Regions from separate parts of the Oceanimonas sp. MB9 genome, predicted to be linked through region 4. Evidence: predicted binding sites of a transcription regulator. Region 4 holds the regulator's gene; each other region holds the start of a gene.
What was found. The regulator sigma-54, encoded in region 4, starts transcription at its own class of promoters, with help from an activator protein. The targets are predictions, from matches to a motif close to TGGCACNGTTTTNGCTT.

Region 1: flgF (flagellar basal-body rod protein FlgF) is a predicted target of sigma-54. The motif match lies at 2,635-2,651, and genes of this name have one in related genera.
Region 2: OJHNALOF_RS03430 (superinfection exclusion B family protein) is a predicted target of sigma-54. The motif match lies at 2,285-2,301, and genes of this name have one in related genera.
Region 3: OJHNALOF_RS04830 (cytochrome ubiquinol oxidase subunit I) is a predicted target of sigma-54. The motif match lies at 4,257-4,273, and genes of this name have one in related genera.

The regions. Positions count from the first base shown of each region.
Region 1 covers NZ_VFBE01000005.1:518,037-523,322, reverse strand. Annotated here, with positions in the region: gene OJHNALOF_RS05700 (flagellar basal body P-ring protein FlgI) at 1-349, opposite strand, end outside; gene flgH (flagellar basal body L-ring protein FlgH) at 360-1,034, opposite strand; gene flgG (flagellar basal-body rod protein FlgG) at 1,048-1,836, opposite strand; gene flgF (flagellar basal-body rod protein FlgF) at 1,848-2,594, opposite strand; gene flgE (flagellar hook protein FlgE) at 2,775-4,049, opposite strand; gene OJHNALOF_RS05675 (flagellar hook assembly protein FlgD) at 4,059-4,757, opposite strand; gene flgC (flagellar basal body rod protein FlgC) at 4,764-5,183, opposite strand; gene flgB (flagellar basal body rod protein FlgB) at 5,180-5,286, opposite strand, start outside.
Region 2 covers NZ_VFBE01000005.1:19,680-24,965, reverse strand. Annotated here, with positions in the region: gene OJHNALOF_RS03445 (MFS transporter) at 1-881, shown strand, start outside; gene OJHNALOF_RS03440 (TetR/AcrR family transcriptional regulator) at 885-1,505, opposite strand; gene OJHNALOF_RS03435 (heme-binding protein) at 1,678-2,109, opposite strand; gene OJHNALOF_RS03430 (superinfection exclusion B family protein) at 2,356-2,928, shown strand; gene OJHNALOF_RS03425 (methylglyoxal synthase) at 2,938-3,399, opposite strand; gene OJHNALOF_RS03420 ((2Fe-2S)-binding protein) at 3,521-3,712, opposite strand; gene OJHNALOF_RS03415 (TIGR01244 family sulfur transferase) at 3,816-4,241, opposite strand; gene tuf (elongation factor Tu) at 4,389-5,286, opposite strand, start outside.
Region 3 covers NZ_VFBE01000005.1:332,651-337,936, reverse strand. Annotated here, with positions in the region: gene OJHNALOF_RS04840 (GAF domain-containing protein) at 1-1,462, opposite strand, end outside; gene OJHNALOF_RS04835 (cytochrome d ubiquinol oxidase subunit II) at 1,707-2,702, opposite strand; gene OJHNALOF_RS04830 (cytochrome ubiquinol oxidase subunit I) at 2,704-4,110, opposite strand; gene OJHNALOF_RS04825 (sensor histidine kinase) at 4,406-5,286, shown strand, end outside.
Region 4 covers NZ_VFBE01000008.1:45,109-50,394, reverse strand. Annotated here, with positions in the region: gene kdsC (3-deoxy-manno-octulosonate-8-phosphatase KdsC) at 1-77, shown strand, start outside; gene lptC (LPS export ABC transporter periplasmic protein LptC) at 74-622, shown strand; gene lptA (lipopolysaccharide transport periplasmic protein LptA) at 591-1,112, shown strand; gene lptB (LPS export ABC transporter ATP-binding protein) at 1,115-1,840, shown strand; gene OJHNALOF_RS11035 (RNA polymerase factor sigma-54) at 1,884-3,320, shown strand; gene hpf (ribosome hibernation promoting factor) at 3,345-3,632, shown strand; gene ptsN (PTS IIA-like nitrogen regulatory protein PtsN) at 3,635-4,081, shown strand; gene rapZ (RNase adapter RapZ) at 4,092-4,958, shown strand; gene OJHNALOF_RS11015 (HPr family phosphocarrier protein) at 4,945-5,220, shown strand; gene mgtE (magnesium transporter) at 5,239-5,286, shown strand, end outside.

The DNA of each region.
Region 1 (5,286 bases), on a different contig from region 4:
CGCCACGCAGGCTCTTGGCCTCGCCAATGGCCGATACCGTCACGTCTATGGTCTGGCCCGGCTTGGAGAACGGCGGCAATTCGGCATGCACCGCCACCGGCGCCACGTCGTTCATCTTGGGCCGCAGGTTATCAGGCACGGTAATGCCGAAATTGGTCAGCATGGTGCGAAAGGTCTGCTGGGCAAAGGCGTTATTGCGCTCGCCGGTGCCGGGCAGGCCCACTACCAGGCCATAACCCACCAACTGGTTGGCACGCACGCCCGCCACCGAGCTGATGTCCTTGATGCGGGCCGCCTGCGCCGGCAGCGCCAGCAGGCAAACAAGCAAAAGGCCACTGAATCGTTTCATGCCGTTTCTCCTAGAAAGGGAACCAGGGACTGTTAAAGAATTTGGCCAGCCAGCCGCGGGACTGGGTATTGGCAAAGTCGCCGGTACCGCCATAGTAGATGCGGGCATTGGCCACCCGGGTGGACTCTACCCGGTTGTCAGCGCTGATGTCCTCGGGACGAATCATGCCGCTGATGCGCACATATTCCTCGCCGGTGTTCAGCATCAGCCACTTCTCCCCCTGCACCATGAGGTTGCCGTTGGGCAACACTCGCGCCACGCTCACCGTGATGCTGCCCTGCAGGCTGTTGCTCTGGTTGGTGTTCGCCTGGCCGTCAAACTCGTTGTTGCTCGACATGCTGGCGGTCACCGGGTACCCCGCCACATTGATGGGCTGGCCTCCGATGTTGAGCGGATTGATATTGAGGCTGCCGTCCTTGGCCTGCTGGGTGGTCGCTCGTTTCTGGGCTTGGGTTGACTCGGCCAGCTCCACGGTAATGATGTCCCCTACCCGGTGAGCCTTGATGTCGGAATAGAGGCTGTTGGCATAGTTGTCCTGAAAAATGGCGCCATTGGGTTCGAGCTGCTCCTGCCCCGGCCCCGGCATCACGGGGGCATAGGCCGGATCGTCGGGCTTGGGGGTATAGGGCGTGGAGGTACAGGCCGCCAGCAGGGCGGCCGCGCTCAGGATCAGGACACATCTCATGGCCGGTCTCCGGTTACAGCTGCTGGTTGACGTAGGCCAGCATGTCGTCCACGGCGGAAATCACCTTGGAGTTCATTTCATAGACCCGCTGGGCCTGAATCAGGTTGACCAGCTCCTCGGTCACGTTGACGTTGGACGTTTCCAGCATGCCCTGCTTGAGGGTACCAAAGCCATCGGCGCCGGCAATGCCCTGCAACGGCGCACCGCTCGACTGGGTGGCCAGGAAGAGGTTTTCCCCCTTGGGCTGCAGGCCGGCGGGGTTGGCAAAGTCGGTCACGATGAGCTGGCCAATCACCTGGGAATCGGCCTGACCGGCCAGCTGTACCGATACCTCGCCATTGGTGCCCACGCTGATGCTCTGGGCATTTTCCGGGATCTGCATTTCCGGCAATACCGGGTAGCCATTGCCGGGCGTCACGATAATGCCTTCTTCGTTGAGGGCAAACTGGCCGTTGCGGGTATAGCCGGTGGTACCATCGGGAAGCAGTACTTCAAAAAAGCCGCGGCCGTCGATCATCACATCCAGGGCGTTGTCTGTGGTCTGCACGCTCCCTTGAGTAAAGCTTTTCTGGGTGGCGACCACCTTGCTGCCGGCGCCTAGCATCAGCCCGGAAGGCAGGTTGCTGTCGGCGGTGGCCCGGCCACCGGGCTGGTGAATATTCTGATAGAGCAGGTCTTCAAAGATGGCCCGGCCCTTTTTAAACCCAACGGTACTGGCGTTGGCCAGGTTGTTGGAGGTCACCGAAATATTGGTCTGCTGGGCGTCGAGCCCGGTCTTGCTAATCCACAATGCGGGGTTCATGTTGCTCTCCTTTAACCGATGCGCAGCAGCTGGGCATGGGCCTTGTCGTTTTCCTCGGCGTGACTCATCATTTTCAGCTGGGTCTCAAAGCGCCGTTGCAGATCGATAAGATGGGTCATTTCGGCGATGGGATTGACGTTACTGCCTTCCAGCGCACCGGCAATCAGCTGCACCTGGGCCGAGGCCGGCTCGGCTTCACCGTCCTTGCGGCGAAACAGGCCGTCATTGCCCTTTTCAATCTGGTCATGGTCCGGCAACACCGTCTTGATGCGCTGCAACTCGGCACCACCATCGGCAGGCTCACCTTCCAACCGTGCAAAGATGGTACCGTCCTTGTTAATCTCCATTTTCTCCAGCGGCAGCGGCAGCACGATGGGATTGCCGCCATCGTCCAGCACATTAAGGCCGGTACTGGTCTGCAGCAGGCCTTCCACCGACACCTGCAGGTTGCCGAAGCGGGTATAAGCCTCGGTTCCGTCCGCCGCTTCCACCGCCAGCCAGCCGTCACCGGCCACGGCCACGTCAAGTTCTCGTCCTGTGGTCTGAATGGGGCCGGCGGCAAAATTTTGCCCCGGCCGCTCGGTCATGGCAAACACCCGGCTGGGCAGGCCTTCACCAAAGGCCTGCATGGCTCGAGCCTGCTCCAGATCGGCACGAAAACCGGTGGTATTGGCGTTGGCCAGGTTATTGGCGCGCAGGGCCACACTGTGCATGTTTTCCTTGGCGCCCGACATGGCGATATAAAGCAGATGATCCATTTCAGCTCCCGGATTGGCCGAGTGGGTAATGATGGAACTAATGCAAAATCAGTGCCAGTTGAAATCTTCGGCGTCTACCGTGGTAGCGCGCGATGGGTCATGGAATGAATGGACATCAATCAGGACAATATAAAAAACCCGGCACTTAAGCCGGGTTTTCCTTTCAGCAGCCGGTTTGTATTAACGGATTTGCAGTATGGTCTGCTGCAGGGTGCTGTTCACTTCCAGCGCCCGGGAGTTGGCCTGGAAGTTACGCTGGGCGGTGATGAGATCCACCAGCTCACTGGTCAGGTTGGTATTGGACTGTTCCAGTGCGGCCACGCTTACCTTGCCAAAAATACCGGTGTTGGGCTGGCCGCTGACCGCCTCGCCCGACAGCAGCGATTGCCGCCATTGAGTGTCGCCAATCTGGGTCAGGCCCTGCTCGTTGGGAAAACGGGCCATGGCCACTATGCCGAGGTTTTCGGTGCTGCCGTTGCTGTAGGTGGCCTGCACCAGGCCATCGGCTCCCACATCCACCTTGGTCAACCGGCCCACGGTATTGCCGTCCTGAGTGTTGGAAGTCACTTCAAAGGCACCGGCATTCATGCTGGCGTCGGTGATATTGATGGTGATTTGCTGAGTAGCATCAGAGCCGTTAGTAAAGCCCAGCTGATCGGTCTGAATTGAGGTCGCCGAAGCCGGCAGCAGGTTACCACTGGTATCAAACTCCAGCGTCATGCTGTTTGCCGGCACAGCACCATTGCTGGCGAGCGCATCATTGCCATCCACATAAACAAACATTTTCCACTCATTGGCCGGCGCCACCACGGTGTTGTCCTTAACGAAATACTGGGTCACCGTATGAGTATCACCCAGTGAGTCATAAACGGTCATGGAGGTGGATGAGGTATAGGTCGACGAATCGGTGGGGCTGAAGTTGGCCGGATCCAGCGCCGTCGCCTTGGCCGGCAGGTTAACACCGGTTCTGACCTCGGTGGTCGCCACCGGCTCGCCCGCCTTGTCGGGTATACGCAGGGGCTGGGTAGTGTTCAGGCCCAGTCCCGCCGGGGTGCCGTCCTGGTTGGCCTGATAGGTCTGCAGGTAATGTCCCTGAGAGTTGACTACATAACCCTCGTCATTCAGGCGAAAGGCACCGGCGCGGGTAAAAGTGCGATCCAGCGAGCCCACTTCGTCGGACATCACGAAAAAACCGCTGCCATTGATGGCCATGTCCAGGGAGTTATTGGTGAACTGCAATGCGCCCTGATGGAACTGCTGGGCCACGGCGGCGGTCTGCACACCACTGCCCGACTGGGTTTTGGCGTTGGCGAAAATGGAGTTGGCGTAGACATCGGCAAACTCGGCTCGGGACTCCTTGAAACCGATGGTATTGACGTTGGCGATGTTGTTGGCGGTTACGTCCAGATCTTTCTGGGCCGCATTCACGCCGCTGAGAGCAATATTAAAAGACATAAGTTCTCCTTACGCCGCCTTGCGGCTGGCTATTTCCAGAATTTGATTGAGCGGCAGGCCGCCCAGCCCCGCCAGATTGACCAGGGTCGGGCTGTCGGCACTCCCAAGAGTGACACTGTCGACCCGGGCAAATGCCAGGGCGCTCAGCTCTTCCCGCTGGTTGTCGACCAAGCCACTGACCTTGATGTTGTACTTGCCGGTGGGCGCCGGCTCCCCCGCCTCGTTTAATCCGTCCCAGGTGAAATTGACATTACCGCGCTGCTTACCGTCCAGGGGAATGGTACGCACCAGCTCGCCCTTTTCGTTTTCGATACGAATCAGCACATTGGTGGCGCCTTCACCGGCCACTACCACGCCATCCACCGGCTCGCTGTTGTCCCAGTAGGCCATGGCGCTTGGCACCAGTACCTTCTGCCCCACCAGGCTGGACGCCTGCAGCGCCTGACTGGAGGTCATCACCTCACTCAGCCCCGACAGCTGTTGGGTCATGTTGTTGATGCCGTCGGCGGTAGAAAAGGAGGTCATCTGGGCAATCATCTGGGAGTTGTCCGCAGGCTTGAACGGATCCTGATAGGCGAGCTGTTGAGTGAGCAGGGCAAAAAAGTCTTCCTGCTCCAGCTTGGCCCGGCTGTTGTCGGCAGCCTTTTCCGCCGGACTTTGCTCCCCCGGCCACTTCAGGCCGTTGAGGTAATCGTTATTGACCTGCATGCGTTATCACCCCTTGCCCAGCCGCAGGGTCTGCTGCAGCATTTGTTTGGCGGCGTCGGCTACCTGCACATTAGTCTGATAATTGCGCGAGGCACTCAGCATGTCGGTCATCTCTTCCACCACATTGACGTTGGGCTTGTAGATAAAGCCCTCGGCGTCGGCCAGGGGGTGATCCGGACTGAATTCCTTTTGCAGCGGCTTGTCGGTTTCCACAATGCCCATAACTTTGACACCGACGCTTTCCTGACGATCCGACAGCGCCCGGTCAAGGTCGGCGGCAAACACCGGCTTGCGGGCCCGGTAGGTCTCGTTAATGCTGGAACTGACACTGTCGGCATTGGCCAAATTACTGGCGGTGGTATTGAGACGAACCGACTGGGCACTCATGGCGCTGCCGGAAATATCAAATACTTTAAAAAGGCTCACATCGAGTCTCCTTTAATCGCTTTCATCAGGCCGGAGATCTTGCTGTTGAGAAACTCCAGCGAGGCCTGGTACTGCAAGGCGTTTTCCATGTAGCTGGTACGTT
Region 2 (5,286 bases), on a different contig from region 4:
TTCTGTTCAAGCTGCCCCTGGGCGTACTCGCCATGGGGCTGTGCTGGTGGGCACTGCAGGGCCTGGGACACAGGGGTACCCGCAGCAGGCCCGACCACACCGGCATGGTGCTGCTGGTGCTGGCGGGGGTGGCCTGGGGACTGTCCACCAACACCGCCGAGCTGCTGCCGGCACTGGCGCCGTGGCAGCCGCTCCTGATCGGTTCGGCCCTGCTGCTCAGCCTGTTGCTGCTGGTGCAGCAGTGGCGGCATCCTCACCCCGTGCTGCCGTTGCGGCTGCTGAGGGAACGGCTGATGGCCATGGCAGTGCTGCTGCTGGCCTTGTCGGAAGCGGTGCGGTTGGGATTGCTGGTGTATCTGCCCCTGGCGCTGGAGCAGCAGGGGCAGCGGCCGGAAGACACCAGCCGAGTATTGCTGTGGTTTATTCTAAGTGTCACCGCCGGCACCTTTGTCAGCGGCAAGCGCATTGCCCATGTGGGCTACTGCCGTCCCTTTCCCTGGGCCGGTGGCCTGCTGCTGGGACTGGGCTGTGGCCTGCTGTGGGGATTGGTGAACCATGGCCTGAGCGGCCTCTGGCTGTATGGTGGTTTAATTGCCGCCGGCGTGGGCATCGGCTTTCTGATCGTGGCCTGCTCCATCGCGGTGCAGAACGCCCTGCCCGCCAGCCAGCTGGGGGCTGGGCTGGCGCTGATGAACTTCTGCCGCTCGCTGGGCGGCACCCTGGGAGTGATCTGGCTGGGCTGGCAGTATCAGCAGCAACAGGCCGACTGGTCGGCGCCGGTCTACCTGTCACTGGCCGGCTATGGCTTGGGATGTCTGCTGCTGGGTTTTATCATGCCCGACCGGGAGCTGGGCAACCAGGCCAAGAACCCCTCGGGCTGACTGTCAGGCTTCGGCCAGGGGGCTGACCCGGCAGCCTTCGATCACCATGCGGGTGATCACCTCGGCGGCCTGATCAAAGTCGGTCTCGTCGAGCTCGTCCTTGCCCAGGGCCATGGTGATCTGCCAGTTGAAGTCGGCGTAGGTCTGGGTGGATGCCCAGATGGCAAACAGCAGGTGCTTGGGCTCCAGCCGGGCCATCAGCCCCTGCTCCATCCACTGACTCAGGCGCTCGCTTAGAAAACGGGTCTGGCCGCTCAGGCGTTGAATGATGTCTTCCGGCAGGTGGGGAGCACCGTGCATGATCTCGCTGGCGAACACCTTGGAGGCATAGGGGTAATCCCGGGAGATGAGCAGCTTGGCGCGAATGTAGGCGGTCAGCGCCGTCAGCGGATCCTGATGTTCTTCAAAGGGCGCCGAGGCCGCCAGCAACGGTTCGGTGACGCTTTCCAGCACGGCCCGGTACAGGTTTTCCTTGCTGCCAAAGTAATAGTAGATATTGGGCTTGGGCAACTGCGCCAACTCGGCGATATCGGCGGTCTTGGTGGCGGCATAGCCGTGCTCGGCAAACACCCGGCTGGCTGCGCGAATAATCTTCTCTTCGTTCCTTGCTCTTATCCGTGACATAGTTATTTTTTGGCTCCGTCCACAAAATGCGGGCTTTGTTTTTGCCAACCATACCGGAATACGGTAAAAATTCATAAAAAAAACGCCCACCACAAGGTGAGCGTGAAAAAAGAGTAACCAAGGTTACCCCTCGACCAAAACAACATGTTATCCCAGCGGGGAGCCAGCTCCCTCAGCTGCAATCCGCCTGCAGGCCGGCATGCTCGACGCCGGCTACCGCGCAGGCTTCATCCACATCGGACAGATCGCCGGTAATGCCGACGGCGCCGATGATGCGCTTGTTTTCATCACGAATAAGTACCCCGCCCGGCGCCGGCAGAATTTTGCCTTCGCCCAGGGTATTGAGTGACTGCATAAAGCCCGGCCGGGCTGCGGCCATTTCCGCCAGCCCGCGAGAGCTGCGTCCCAGGGCGATGGAGCCCCAGGCTTTGGCAATGGCGATATCGGGGCGCATCAGACTGGAATCGTCCTGCCGCTGCAGGGCCACCAATACGCCTGCATTGTCCAGCACAGCCACGGTCAGCGGCGCGGCCGAGACTTCCTTCGCCCGGTTCAGTGCGCCCTGAATGATCACCAGTGCCTGTTCAAGTGAAACTGTATTCATTACTTAATGACTCCCTGTCTAGCCATACTAAAGTATTACCAACTGGGCCCTAATAAAACATAAAACCGGGACAAAGTTAACAGATTTTTGTATACGTTTAATATAAAGATAATTATCTTATTACCTTTCCCACCATCCTGCGCTCGGTGTTAACATTCCCTCAGTGTGGCCTCAGTGGCACATATTTTGCCTGAACTGTGCCATGGACTTTCGGGCCTGCCTGGCCCTTCCTCGGAGAGACGAACAATGCCGGAGTTGCGACAGGTTTCCACGCTGAACTGGTTGATGTGCTGGTTGATGCTCAGCTGCCTGATGATCACCCTGCTGCCCGAGCGGCTGTTTGCAGGCGCCCTGGGTACCTGGCTGGCAGATTACCGCCTGCTGTTTGTGCTGATGATGGTACTGTCGGCCACCTACTTTTTGTCCATCGCGGCCATCATGCTGTTTCAGCACGTGTTTTACCGAAAGCAACGGCTGACCCGACAAAAGCTGCTGAAGGAACTGCTGGATTATCTGGACGCCAGTGAAAAGGCGGTGCTGCGGGAGTTCGTCATTCAGCGCAGAAACGTCATAAAACTGCCGGTAACCGAGCCCGCCGTCAAAAATCTGTTGCAGCAGGGTATTCTCAGCCATGCCTATGGCGAGCCCGGCGACACCGTCCTGCAGGGGATTCGGCCACTGATGGTAACCCTGGAGGCCAGGCCGCTGCTCACCTTTCGCGTGCTGGGACTGAACCCGGCCAGCATGACCGACGAGCAAAAAAGTCAGATCATGAGCAACCGACCCCGCTATGCCAGCAGGCAGCTGGGCCGGGGCTGAGCCGGCACTTCAGTCGCCGGTTCTTTCCTTCAGGTAACCTTCATAATCGGGAATGCAAATGCTGAAGTCGGCGCTCATCTGAGCGCTGTTAATCAGCATGTCGGCGGTGGCGGCATTGGTGGCTACCGGAATATTCCATACCGAGGCCAGCCGCAACAACGCCTTGACGTCCGGATCATGAGGTACGGCGTTGAGCGGATCCCAGAAGAAAATCAGCACGTCGATCTTGCCCTCGGCGATCAGGGCGCCCAGTTGCTGATCGCCGCCCATGGGGCCCGACAGCAGGCACTCGACCGGCAGCCCGACCCGACGACCGAGCATGGTGCCGGTGGTGCCGGTGGCATACAGGCGGTGGGGGCGCAGCGCCTCGGCGTGGGTGGATACCCAGTCCAGTAACTGGGATTTCTTGTGATCGTGGGCCACCAGGGCCACGTTCTTGCGGGCGGAAAGGGTTCGTTGCGTCTCTTTCATGGCTACGGCATCCTTAATGATAACTGCCCCCATGGTAGCCAAAGCTGCCTCAAATAAGCAGCCCTGCAAAACACAAAAAGCCCCCTTTCGGGGGCTTTTTCAATGATCGTGAGCTCCGGACTCAGGCCACCTCGTAATAGACGGCGTTTTTGGCGGTCTCCTCGGCCAGAATGGCCAGGGCCACGGGTATGCACTTGCCACACTGGGCACCCACACCCAGCTCGCGCTTGAGATCCATAAACTCGCTATGACCCTCGGCGATGGCCTCTTTCAGCTGGCGCTCTGTAATACCCTTGCACAAACACACATACATGGAAATGTCCTCCGCTCTCAGGACAAATCTAAATGATATCAGTTATCAGTGCAAGTCAATTTTGTTGAAAAAAACGACGTCGATCACGGCGTTTTTGCCGGGTTCAGTTTCGCTGCCTGGCGGCAAGGGCATCGACTTGGGCCGACATATCATAGCCGGCGGCGGCGCACTGCTGCAGCAGCTTGGCCACCGGCTGACGGGAAGCCTGTGACAGCGCCCACAGGGTGATGGAACGCGTGCCGCTGCGGCAAAATGCCAGCGCCGGTTGCGGGTGTGCCTGCAGTGCCTGGTCAAAACGCGCAATGGCGCCCTCGGTAAACTGACCGGAGCTGATAGGTATCCACTCCCAGGCAAAGCCACGGGCCCTCGCCTGCTCGGCCAGTGCCTCGGCCGCCGGCTGGCCGGCGGCTTCACCGTCGGGGCGGTTGCAGATCAGGGTGCGGTAGCCCAGGGCCTGTAACCGGGGCAAATCCTCGGTGGTCACCTGATCCGCCACCGCAAAATTCGCTGTGACCGGCTTGATATCCATGCTGGCTTCCTCATGCTGTGTTCGGCGCGGACTGCCCGCAGGCCTTTAGATTAGAAGCTACTAACGTAAAGGACTGCACGCAAGCCATAAACGAAAAAAGGAGGCCGAAGCCTCCTTTTTTACAGCGCGGGTTGCGCCAGTCATCAATTACTTGATGATCTTGGCTACAACGCCGGCGCCTACGGTGCGGCCACCTTCACGGATAGCGAAGCGCAGACCGTCTTCCATCGCGATGGGAGCGATCAGGCTTACAACCATCTTGATGTTGTCGCCAGGCATTACCATTTCAACGCCTTCCGGCAGTTCGATGGTACCGGTCACGTCAGTGGTACGGAAGTAGAACTGCGGACGGTAGCCCTTGAAGAACGGAGTGTGACGGCCGCCTTCGTCTTTGGACAGTACGTATACTTCGGATTCGAAGTCGGTGTGCGGGGTGATGGAGCCCGGCTTGGCCAGAACCTGACCACGCTCAACGTCTTCACGCTTGGTACCACGCAGCAGAACACCAACGTTCTCACCGGCACGGCCTTCGTCCAGCAGCTTGCGGAACATTTCAACGCCGGTACAGGTGGTCTTGGTGGTGTCTTTGATACCAACGATTTCCACTTCTTCACCAACGCGAACGATACCACGCTCTACACGACCGGTAACAACGGTACCACGGCCCTGGATGGAGAATACGTCTTCGATCGGCAGCAGGAAGGCACCGTCAACGGCACGCTCGGGCTCGGGGATGTAGGAATCCAGGGCAGCGGCCAGTTCCAGAATCTTCGGTTCCCACTGAGCGTCGCCTTCCAGGCCCTTCAGAGCGGAGCCCTGGATAACCGGAATGTCGTCGCCCGGGAAGTCGTACTCGGACAGCAGCTCACGCACTTCCATTTCTACCAGCTCGAGCAGCTCTTCATCGTCAACCATGTCACACTTGTTCATGAACACAACGATGTAAGGTACGCCTACCTGGCGGGCCAGCAGGATGTGCTCACGGGTTTGCGGCATGGGGCCGTCGGTGGCGGCAACTACCAGGATCGCGCCGTCCATCTGGGCA
Region 3 (5,286 bases), on a different contig from region 4:
GCTGGCGATAAAGGTTAATCAGCAGGGCGCAGGTGGAAGTAAAGGGCTCCAGCCAGGACACCAGCTTCTCATCGTAGTCTTCCCGGCCGTTGGCGATGGCATACATGCCGATCACCTCGCCATCATCAAAGATCGGTACCCCGAGGAAGTTGTGCAGGGGCGGATGCCCGGGAGGAAAACCGCCCCGGCGGGGGTCGTCCGCCATGCGATTGCTGAGGACTGTCCTGCCGCCGGCAAACACCTGACCCAGCATGCTGTCGGGGTTGGTCAGCAGCATTTCCCCCGCCTGCAGCCTGAGCATCAGCTGGCGGGACTCCTCGCTCCAGGACAGGTCGGTAATGGCGTGGACCTTGAGCGCCGGCCCGGTGTCGCCGGGCAGCACCTCGCCGATAAGGGAATAGTCACTGCCGGTCAGCTCCCTGAGCGCCTCCTGCAAGAATCCCCACAGCCGGTTGCCGGACATCAACGCATGATAGTCGGTCAGTCCCTTATGCAGCACGCTCAGCAGTCGCTGCTGCCGCTCCAGCTGGCGGGCGGCCTGCCGCTCCCGCAGCTCGGCCTGATGCATTTCACTGAGGTCGGTCAGAATGCCGATAAACTCCGCCTCGCCGTGGTGCTCGTCCAGGCGTACCTCGCCCACCGCCAGGTGTACCGGCACCGAGTGGCCGTCCCGGTGCAGGGCCGCCACCTTGCGTCCCTTGCCGATCACGCGGGCGTCGCCGCCCTCGGTATAGTGACGCAGATACTGGTCGTGGTGCTCGGCCCAGCGGGATGGCATCAGCCGGCTGACATTTTCCCCCAGCAGGGCGTCTCTTTGGTAACCCAGCAGGTTCAGGGCGTAGTCGTTGATCTCTTGAATGTGGCCACGGCCGTCGATGCGCACGATGCCGGCCGCCGCCCCCTGAGTAATGGCCTCGTAACGGGCCAGCCGGTTGTCGCTGAGGCTGCCCTGTTCATTGAGCATTTGCCGTTTCCAGCGTAACCGCAGCAGGGCCCGGGCCTGACCGGCAAGCAATTCCAGCCGACGCAGCTCTTCTTCGCTCAGGGTGCGGGGCCTGGTATCCAGTATCGCCAGCACGCCCAGCACCAGGTCGGATTCCAGGTACAGGGGCATGCCCGCGTAAAAGCGCAGGCCAGGCTTCCCGGCAACCAGGGGGTGATCGGCAAAGCGCGCGTCCTGGCTGGCATCGCTGACCACCAGCGGTGCCCCGTCGGCCACCACCCAACTGCAAAAGGCGGCGTCCCGGGGGACTTCCTGTGCGCCAAGTCCGCGCTGGCTGCGAAACCACTGCCGCTCCTTGTCCGTCAGCGACACCAGCCCCATGGGCGCATTCAGCAGCAGACAGGCCAGCTCCACCAGCTGGTCGAATTCCGGATCCGGGGGAGTATCGAGCAGCTGCAACTGGTGCAGGCAGGCGAGGCGGGCCGGTTCGTTCGAGGGAAAGGGGGCAGAACTGTGCATGGTAACATCCCGTGTCTGAGCGTATGTCGCAACGGCGGCGCGGGCCGGAACGCCTATTACTGAGGCAGGCATCTTAACGTGGCCCCATAACAAAAACGACCCATACGGGTCGTTTTTGTTCAGCGACGGACCGGGGCTCAGGGGCTGCCCAGCAGCAGCCTGACGGCCATCCCCACCAGGGTGATCACTCCCACTCCGGCCAGGTAAAGTGCCGCAAACCACAGCCAGCCCTTTTTCCCGGCCATCAGTAACCTTCCTCGAAATCTTCCACCTTGCCGGAAAAGATACGGTAGCCCCACAGGGTATAGGCGCAGATCAGCGGCAGGAAAATCAGAATGCCCGGCAGCAGGAACTTGAGGCTGGTATCGGGGGCGCTGGCCTGCCACAGCGTGAGCTGATGGGGGATCAGGTAAGGGAACAGGCTCACCACCAGGCCACCAAAGCCGAGCAGGAACAGGCCACAGGCCAGCCAGAAGGGCCGGGTTTCATGGGGCTCGCCGTCCAGATCCCGGTACAGTAAAAAGCCCAGCACCATGCTCAGCAGCGGCAGCGGCGACAGCCAGATAAAATTGAGGCCGTCAAACCAGCGGGCGCTGACCTGTTCGTTGTCCAGCACCATCCACAGGCTCAGCGCCAGCAGAATGACCATGATGGCAAGCACCAGCCGGCGTCCCAGGTGGGCGGCCCGGGTCAGCACGGGGTCCCGGCTTTTCAGCACCAGGTAGCAGCAGGCCAGCAGGGAATAGGCCACCATCAGCGCAAAGCCGGTAAACAGGCTGAAGGGGCTGAGCCAGTCAAGGGCGCCGAGCTCTCCCGGCACGGCGTCCACCCCCTGCACCACGGCACCGAGAATGGCCCCCTGGCAAAAGGTGGCCACGGTGGAGCCGAGCCAGAACGACTTGTCCCACCAGGGCTTGGAACGGTGTGACTTGAACCGGTACTCAAAGGCCACGCCGCGAAAGATAAGCCCGATCAGCATGATGATGATGGGCGTGTACAGGGTGGCCAGTATGCCGGCATAGGCGGCGGGAAAGGCGGCGAACAGCACTACGCCGCCAAACACCAGCCAGGTTTCGTTGCCGTCCCACACATGGGAGATGGAGCGCATCATGTGATCCCGCTCGCCCTCGCTGCGAAACCAGGGGTAAAGAATGCCGAGGCCGAGGTCAAAGCCGTCCAGCACCACATACATCAGGACCGCAAAGCCCAGCAGCAAATAATAAAACAGCGCCAGATCCATCTCAGTTCTCCACCACGTCGTGTTGCAGTTTCTTCACCCAGGCCAGGGCAAAACCGGGGGCCTTGATGCCAATCATGTGTTGCTCCAGGCGAGCCATGTCGGGCGGGCCCTTGCGGATCAGCTTGGCCATGAAATAGAGGTATACACAGAACAGCAGGCTGTAGGTCAGCACAAACAGGGTCAGGGAAAACAGCACCCGCTCCGCCGGCAGCGGCGACACCACCTCCATGGTGCGCACCAGGCCATGCACCAGCCAGGGCTGACGGCCCACCTCGGCCACGTACCAGCCGGCCAGGGTGGAGATCACGCCGGACGGGATCATCAGCATCATCAGCCACTGAAAAGGCCGACTTTCAAAATGGCCGTTCTTTCTGCGCAGCCACAGGCCCCAGAGGGCGGCACCTATCATCAGCATGCCCAGGCCCACCATGATGCGGAAGGAATAAAAAATCAGGGGCACATAGGGGCGCTCGTCGGCGGGTACCGACTTCAGGCCCTGCAGCTCGCCGTCCAGCTCGTGGGTGAGGATCAGCGACGCCAGCTTGGGGATCTTGATCTCAAAATGATTGGTCTCGGCCTCCATGTCGGGCACCGCGAACAGCAGCAGCGGCGCGCCGCGCTCGGTTTCCGGCCAGATCCCCTCCATGGCCGCCACCTTGATGGGCTGGTGCTCTTTTACGTTGAGGCCGTGAAAATCCCCCACCAGGGCCTGCACCGGTGCCAGCAGCAGCGCCGCCCACAGTGCCATGGACAGCCCCTTGCGGCCAAAGGCCAGATCCCGTTTTTTATACAGATACCAGGCGCTGACACCACCGATAAGGAAGGTGGCGCTAAGCATGGCCGCCAGCAACATGTGGGTCAGGCGGTAGGGCATGGACGGATTGAAAATCACCTCCATCCAGCTGGCCACCTCAAAGCGGCCGTCCACCAGCTCGTACCCCGCTGGCGTCTGCATCCAGGAATTCGCGACGATGATCCAGAAGGCGGAGATCCAAGTGCCGACCGCCACCACACAGGTGGAGAAAAAGTGCAGCTTTTCCCCCACCCGCTGCCAGCCAAACAGCATGACCCCGAGAAAACCCGCTTCTAGGAAGAAGGCGGTCAGCACCTCGTAGGCCATCAGCGGCCCGAGCACGGCACCGGTGATTTCGGAAAAGCGGGAGAAGTTAGTGCCAAACTCGTAAGACAGCACGATGCCGCTCACCACCCCCATGCCAAAGGTGATGGCAAAAGGCTTGATCCAGAATTTGGCCAGCTGAAAATACACCGGATTACGGGTTTTCAGCCAGAGCCCTTCCCAGATAGCAATGGCGGTAGCCAGGCCAATGGTGATGGCCGGAAAGATAATGTGAAAACTGACGGTAAAGGCAAACTGTATTCGCGACAGTATGGCGGCATCGAGTTCCATGGATCCTCCTTAACGGGCCAGTTGGCGGCGTACCAGGGCCGGCAGGCCCGCCATCAGAAGAACGATCACAATAGCGGAAAATTCCATCAACAGGGCGGTCATGTTCATTTGGGTTATGCTCACTTGCTGGTTTGGTGATGCATACAAAGCACAAAGCGTGCCAGCCTGTTAAAAAGCACGCCCCGCCTTGCCCTGGATCAATAACGACGCGAAAACTTGTGCTCACTGACAACAGGGTTTACAGTTCCAGACGCTCGAACTGTCAATTTCATTTACACCGGAAGCCACGGTTGCCATGCCCCTGGAACTCGCCTTTGAACTCATGATGATGCTCACCAGCGGCTGCGCCCTGCTGGTATCGGCCTGGTTGTTCTGGCGCGCCCGCAGCCGGCGCAGCATGAAGGCGCTGGCTGGCTTTGGGGTGATGATGGCACTGTGGTGCGCCGGCCATGTGGCGGTGTTTTACGGCCTGGACACCCTGGGCATGGCGCTGATCCTCGCCAACCCGCTGATGCCCACCTTTTTTCTCGACTTCGCCATCGGCTTTGTCAACCAGGGGCCGGGCCTGCGCCCCTGGCTGAGCCGGCTGGCGCGCTATCGCGGCCTGCTGTACGGCGCCGCCGTACTGGTCAGTATCATCACCCTGTGGCAAGGCGGTGGCGGCATCATCGCCTTTGGTCCCTTTGAGCACTATTTCGTGTTTCAGGGCAGTGGCTGGTTCAACATCGGCTACACCATTTTCATCGGCGTGCTGGCTCATGCCCTGCTGTTGTGGGGCTTTGTGCACCACAAAGGCAACCGGCGCCGCTCCATTGCCGCCATGTTCGCCGCCGGTGCCTGGGGCCTGCTGCTGGCCACCAGCTTTATCTTTCCCTCCCTGGGGCTGCACTGGTACCCCTGGCCCATGTTGCTGCTGCCGAGCTATGTGCTGCTGCTGGTCTACGGCGTGGTGCGTTATCAAATGCTGGAAATCAACGCCTGGGCCAACCGGGCGCTGCTGTGGATTCTGATGACCGGCCTGTTGCTGGGGCTGATGGCACTGTTCAGTGCCATGGCCGGACGGCTGGGCATGCAGGCGCTGGCCGCCGTGCCCCAGTGGCAGTTGTGGCTGTATTCACTGCTGTTGCTGATGCTGGCTCTGGCGTTATACCGGCCGGTAAGCGCCCTGGTAGAGCG
Region 4 (5,286 bases):
GTGCGGTGCGCGAACTGTGCGATCTGCTGCTGGCGGCCCGCGGCCGGCTGGAGCAGGCCGAGGGCATGAGCGTATGAGCCGCCAGACCTGGCTGTTTGGCGCCCTGTTCATCATTGCGCTGGCCAGCTGGCAGTGGTTTCGCAACGATACCGAAGCGCCGGTAAACCCGCAGGATTACCAGCCCGATTTCGTCGCCACCAACCTGGCCAGCGTGCAGTACAACCGGCTGGGGCTGCCCTACCGGGGCATGCAGGCGGAGTACGCCGAGTACTACGAGCCCCTGTCCATGACCCTGATGAAAAAACCTGTTATCTTGCTCTATTCCCCCGATGGCCAGCCCCAGTGGCGGCTCCGCGGTGATGACGGCACCATCAATACCGGCGACAATGCCGTGCTGACCGGCAATGTCGTGGGCAATGGGCTGCAACCGGATGCCCTGGTGGAAACCCTGACCACCGAATATCTGGAACTGGACTTTATCAATAACCAGCTGCGCTCCAACCGGCAGGTGCGGCTGCAAAGTCCGCAATACCAGGCCGAGGGGCTGGGTGTGCTGGGCGAGCTTGATCAACAAACGGTGGAATTACTGAATGAAACCCGGGCAACTTATTTCAATCCTTAGTCTTGGCGGCCTGCTCGGCCTGGGTCAGGCCCAGGCCAGGGACAGCGACTTTCGCCAGCCGGTGACCATAGACGCGGGCCGTCAACTGGTAGAGCTGGCCGATGACAAGGTCACCTTTATCGACAAGGTAGTGGTCAAGCAGGGCAGCATAGACGTGCGCGCCGACCAGCTGGTGGTGATCCGCAATGAACAGGGCCTGCAGTCGATGACCGCCAAGGGCAGTCCGGCCACCTACGAGCAGATCCTCAACAACGGCAAGCCGGTGCATGCCGAGGCGCGGGAAATTCACTACGACATGCGCGCCCGCACCATCACCCTGATTCGGGACGCCAAGCTCAAGCAGGATGACAACATCGTCACCGGCTACCGTATTCGCTACTTTATCGACAAGGAGCAGATGGAGGCCGAAAGCCAGGGCGGCAAGGACAGGGTCACCACCATCTTCCTGCCCGAGCAGGTGCAGAATTTCGACGAGCAGGACAAGAACTGAGCATGGCGATACTGAAAGCGCGCGGCCTGCAGAAAAGCTACAAGGGCCGCAAAGTGGTGGCCGACGTCAGCCTGACCGTGAACACCGGTCAGATCGTGGGTCTGCTCGGCCCCAACGGTGCCGGCAAGACCACCTCCTTTTACATGATTGTAGGCCTGGTCCAGCGGGACGCCGGCAGCATCACCATCGACGGCCAGGATATCAGTCACGAGCCCATGCACGTGCGCGCCCGCTCCGGCATTGGCTACCTGCCCCAGGAGGCCTCGATTTTTCGCCGCCTGAGCGTTGCCGACAACCTGATGGCGGTGCTGCAGACCCGCAAGGATCTGAATGCCGACGGCCGCAGCGAGAAAATGGAACAGCTGCTGGAAGAATTCAACATTACCCATATTCGCGACAGCCTGGGAATGAGTCTGTCCGGCGGCGAACGGCGGCGGGTTGAGATCGCCCGGGCGCTGGCGGCGGATCCGCGCTTTATTCTGCTCGACGAACCCTTTGCCGGCGTGGATCCCATTTCGGTGATAGACATCAAGAAAATCATTCTGCACCTCAGGGACAGAGGACTGGGCGTACTGATCACCGATCACAATGTACGCGAGACCCTGGACGTGTGCGAAAAGGCCTATATTGTCAGTCATGGGCACCGCATCGCCGCCGGCACACCGACGGAAATCCTCGCCAACGAGCAGGTCAAAAAGGTTTATCTCGGCGAACAATTCAGCCTCTGAAGGCACCGCAACCCGCGGTTGATATGGAAGGACGTTTGCATACATGAAGCCGACTCTTCAGTTACGTCTGGGCCAGCAGCTGACCATGACGCCCCAGCTGCAGCAGGCCATTCGCCTGTTGCAGCTGTCCAGCATGGAGCTGCAGCAGGAAATTCAGCAGGCGCTGGACAGCAACCCCCTGCTGGAGCAGGAGGAAGCCGACAGCGTCAAGGTGGCCGACAACCGCAACGAAGAGCAGATGGCCGCCGACACCGCCATGGAGCGCAACCAGCTGTCCGAAGACTTGCCCATGGACACCAGCTGGGAGGAGGTTTACACCGCCTCTCCGGTCAGCGGCGGCGCCGGCCTGCCGGAAGGGCTGGAAGACAGCGTTTACCAGGGTGAAACCACCGAGAGCCTGCAGGACTACCTGATCTGGCAGATGAATCTGACCCCTTTCAGTGACACCGATCAGGCCATCGCCATGGCCATAATCGATGCCGTCGACGACGCCGGCTACCTCACCGCCGGTATCGACGATCTGCTGGAAGCGGTATCGGCCCAGGAGCTCGGTATCGAAGCCGACGAAGTGGAAGCAGTGCTCAAGCGTATTCAGCACTTCGATCCCATCGGCGTGGCCGCCCGCAGCGTGCAGGAATGCCTGTGCATTCAGCTAGAGCAGTATCCGCCCGACACACCCTGGCTGAGTGAAGCCCGCGCCTTGCTGGCCCAGCACATGGACCTGCTCGGCAACCGTGACTACCGCAGCCTGCAGCGCAAGACCAAGCTCAAGGAAGACGAGCTCAGGGAAGTGCTGGCGCTGATTCAGCAACTGGAGCCCCGCCCCGGCAGCAGCATTATTCAGGGTAACTCCGAATACGTCATTCCCGATGTGGTGGTCACCAAGCGCAGCGGGGTCTGGGTGGTGGAACTCAACCCCGAGGCCATGCCCAAGATACGGCTCAACCAGACCTACGCGGCCCTGGCCAGCAAGCCCCGCAACAGCGAGGACGGCCAGTTTATTCGCAATCACCTGCAGGACGCCAAGTGGTTTCTCAAGAGCCTTGAAAGCCGAAATGAGACCCTGCTCAAGGTTGCCAATTGTATTGTTGAACAACAACAGGCATTCTTTGAATATGGAGAAGAGGCCATGAAGCCCATGGTGCTGAACCATGTGGCGGAAGCGGTGGAGATGCACGAATCCACCATCTCCCGGGTGACCACACAGAAGTTCATGCACAGCCCCCGTGGCGTGTTTGAACTCAAGTATTTCTTCTCCAGTCATGTGGGCACCGACGACGGGGGTGAGTGTTCGTCCACGGCAATTCGCGCCCTGATCAAGAAGCTGGTCGGGGCCGAAAACCCGGCCAAGCCGCTGAGCGACAGCAAAATTGCCCAGCTGCTGGCCGACCAGGGGATCAAGGTGGCCAGGCGAACCATCGCCAAGTACAGGGAATCACTGGCCATTCCCCCTTCCAATCAGCGCAAACGCCTGGTTTAAAGGCAACGACAGAAGGAAGACGTTATGCAAATAAATCTGACCGGACACCATGTCGAGATCACCGATGCCCTGCGTGATTATGTGAACAGCAAGTTTACCCGGCTGGAACGCCATTTCGATCACATCACCAATGCGCACGTCATCCTTAATGTGGAAAAAATGCAGCAAATCGCCGAAGCCAAGCTGAACGTCACCGGCGGCGAGCTGTTTGCCAACTCCCAGCATGAAAACATGTATGCGGCCATCGACAGCCTCATCGACAAGCTGGATCGTCAAATCATCAAACACAAAGAAAAACTCAAGCAAAAATAACCATGGAAGTCGCCGACATACTCAGCAGGGGCTGCACCCGCAGTGCAGTCCCCTGCACGAGCAAAAAACGTGCTCTGGAAATTATCAGCGAGCTGGCTGCCGAACATCTCAATATCGGCAGCCAGCCGCTTTTTGACTGTCTGCTGGCCCGAGAGAAAATGGGCAGTACCGGCATCGGCAATGGCATCGCCATTCCTCACGGCCGGATCAGTGATGACAACAAGGCGACTGCCGTACTGCTTACCTTTGCCGAGCCGGTGGAATTCGACGCCATCGACAACCAGCCGGTGGGCCTGGTGTTTGCCCTGCTGGTACCGGAGCAGGAATGCAAGCAACACCTCAAGACCCTGTCGCTGATCGCCGAGAAACTGAGTAACAAGCAGGTGTGCCGGCAATTACGTCAGGCCGGCAGCGATGAGGAACTCTATCAAATCATGATTTCAGCCTGAGGATAGCAAGATGCAGCTGGTGATCGTCAGTGGCCGTTCCGGTTCGGGCAAAACCGTGGCCTTACGGGTACTTGAAGATCTCGGCCATTACTGCGTCGACAACCTGCCGGTGGCGCTGCTGCCTGAGCTGGTGCGGCTGCGCCGGGACAAACCCGGAGCGGTGGCGGTAAGCATAGACGTACGCAACCTGCCCGACAGTGCCGAGCAGCTGGAAGCCTTTCTGGCCGAGGTGCGAGCCATGGATGACGTTCAGCCTTCCAGCATCTTTATCGACGCCGACAATTCAGTGCTGATCCGCCGTTTTGGGGACACTCGCCGGCTGCATCCGCTGTCCCGCCACAGCCTGACCCTGGACGAGGCCATTCGCGAAGAAACTCATCTGCTGGCGCCACTGTCGTCGGACGCGGACCTGCGCATCGATACCTCGTCCTTAAGCATTCACGATCTCAGCGAAATCATTCGCGAACGCATCCTCGGCAAGAAAGAAAAGGAATTGAACTGGGTGTTCGAGTCCTTTGGCTACAAATACGGCGTTTCCAAGGACGCCGACTTCGTGTTTGACGCCCGTTTTCTGCCCAACCCCCACTGGATTGCCGAACTGCGCCCCTTTACCGGCCAGGATCAGCCGGTGGCCGATTACCTGAGCAGCCAGCCCGAGGTGATGAAATACCTGTGGCAGCTGGAAAACCTGCTGATCACCTGGATGCCTCACCTGGAACGCAATAACCGCAGCTATGTCACCGTGGCCATCGGCTGCACCGGCGGTCAGCACCGTTCGGTCTTCATCGCCGAACAGCTGGCCCGGGTCTTTGGCCAGATGGGCAAAAGCGTGCAGCTACGTCACCGTACTCTGGAAAAGCGCAATGCCGAAAATTGAACGCGACCTGCAAATCGTCAACAAGCTAGGGCTGCACGCCCGGGCCGCCATTCAGCTGGTGCAGCTGACCCAGCAATTCGACGCCGAAGTCACCGTGTGCAACCAGCAGAAAGAGGCCCCCGCCAACAGCGTCATGGGCCTGCTGATGCTGGAAACGGCCCAGGGACACGCCATTCGCGTGGTGGCCGAGGGCCCGGAAGCGGAAGCCGCCATGAATGCCGTGGCCCGGCTGGTGGCGGATCGTTTTAACGAGTCGGAATAACCCGACGGATCCGCCCCCATGACCGAGCCCACCGATCAAACCGGCACCACGGACCACCTCGAGGCG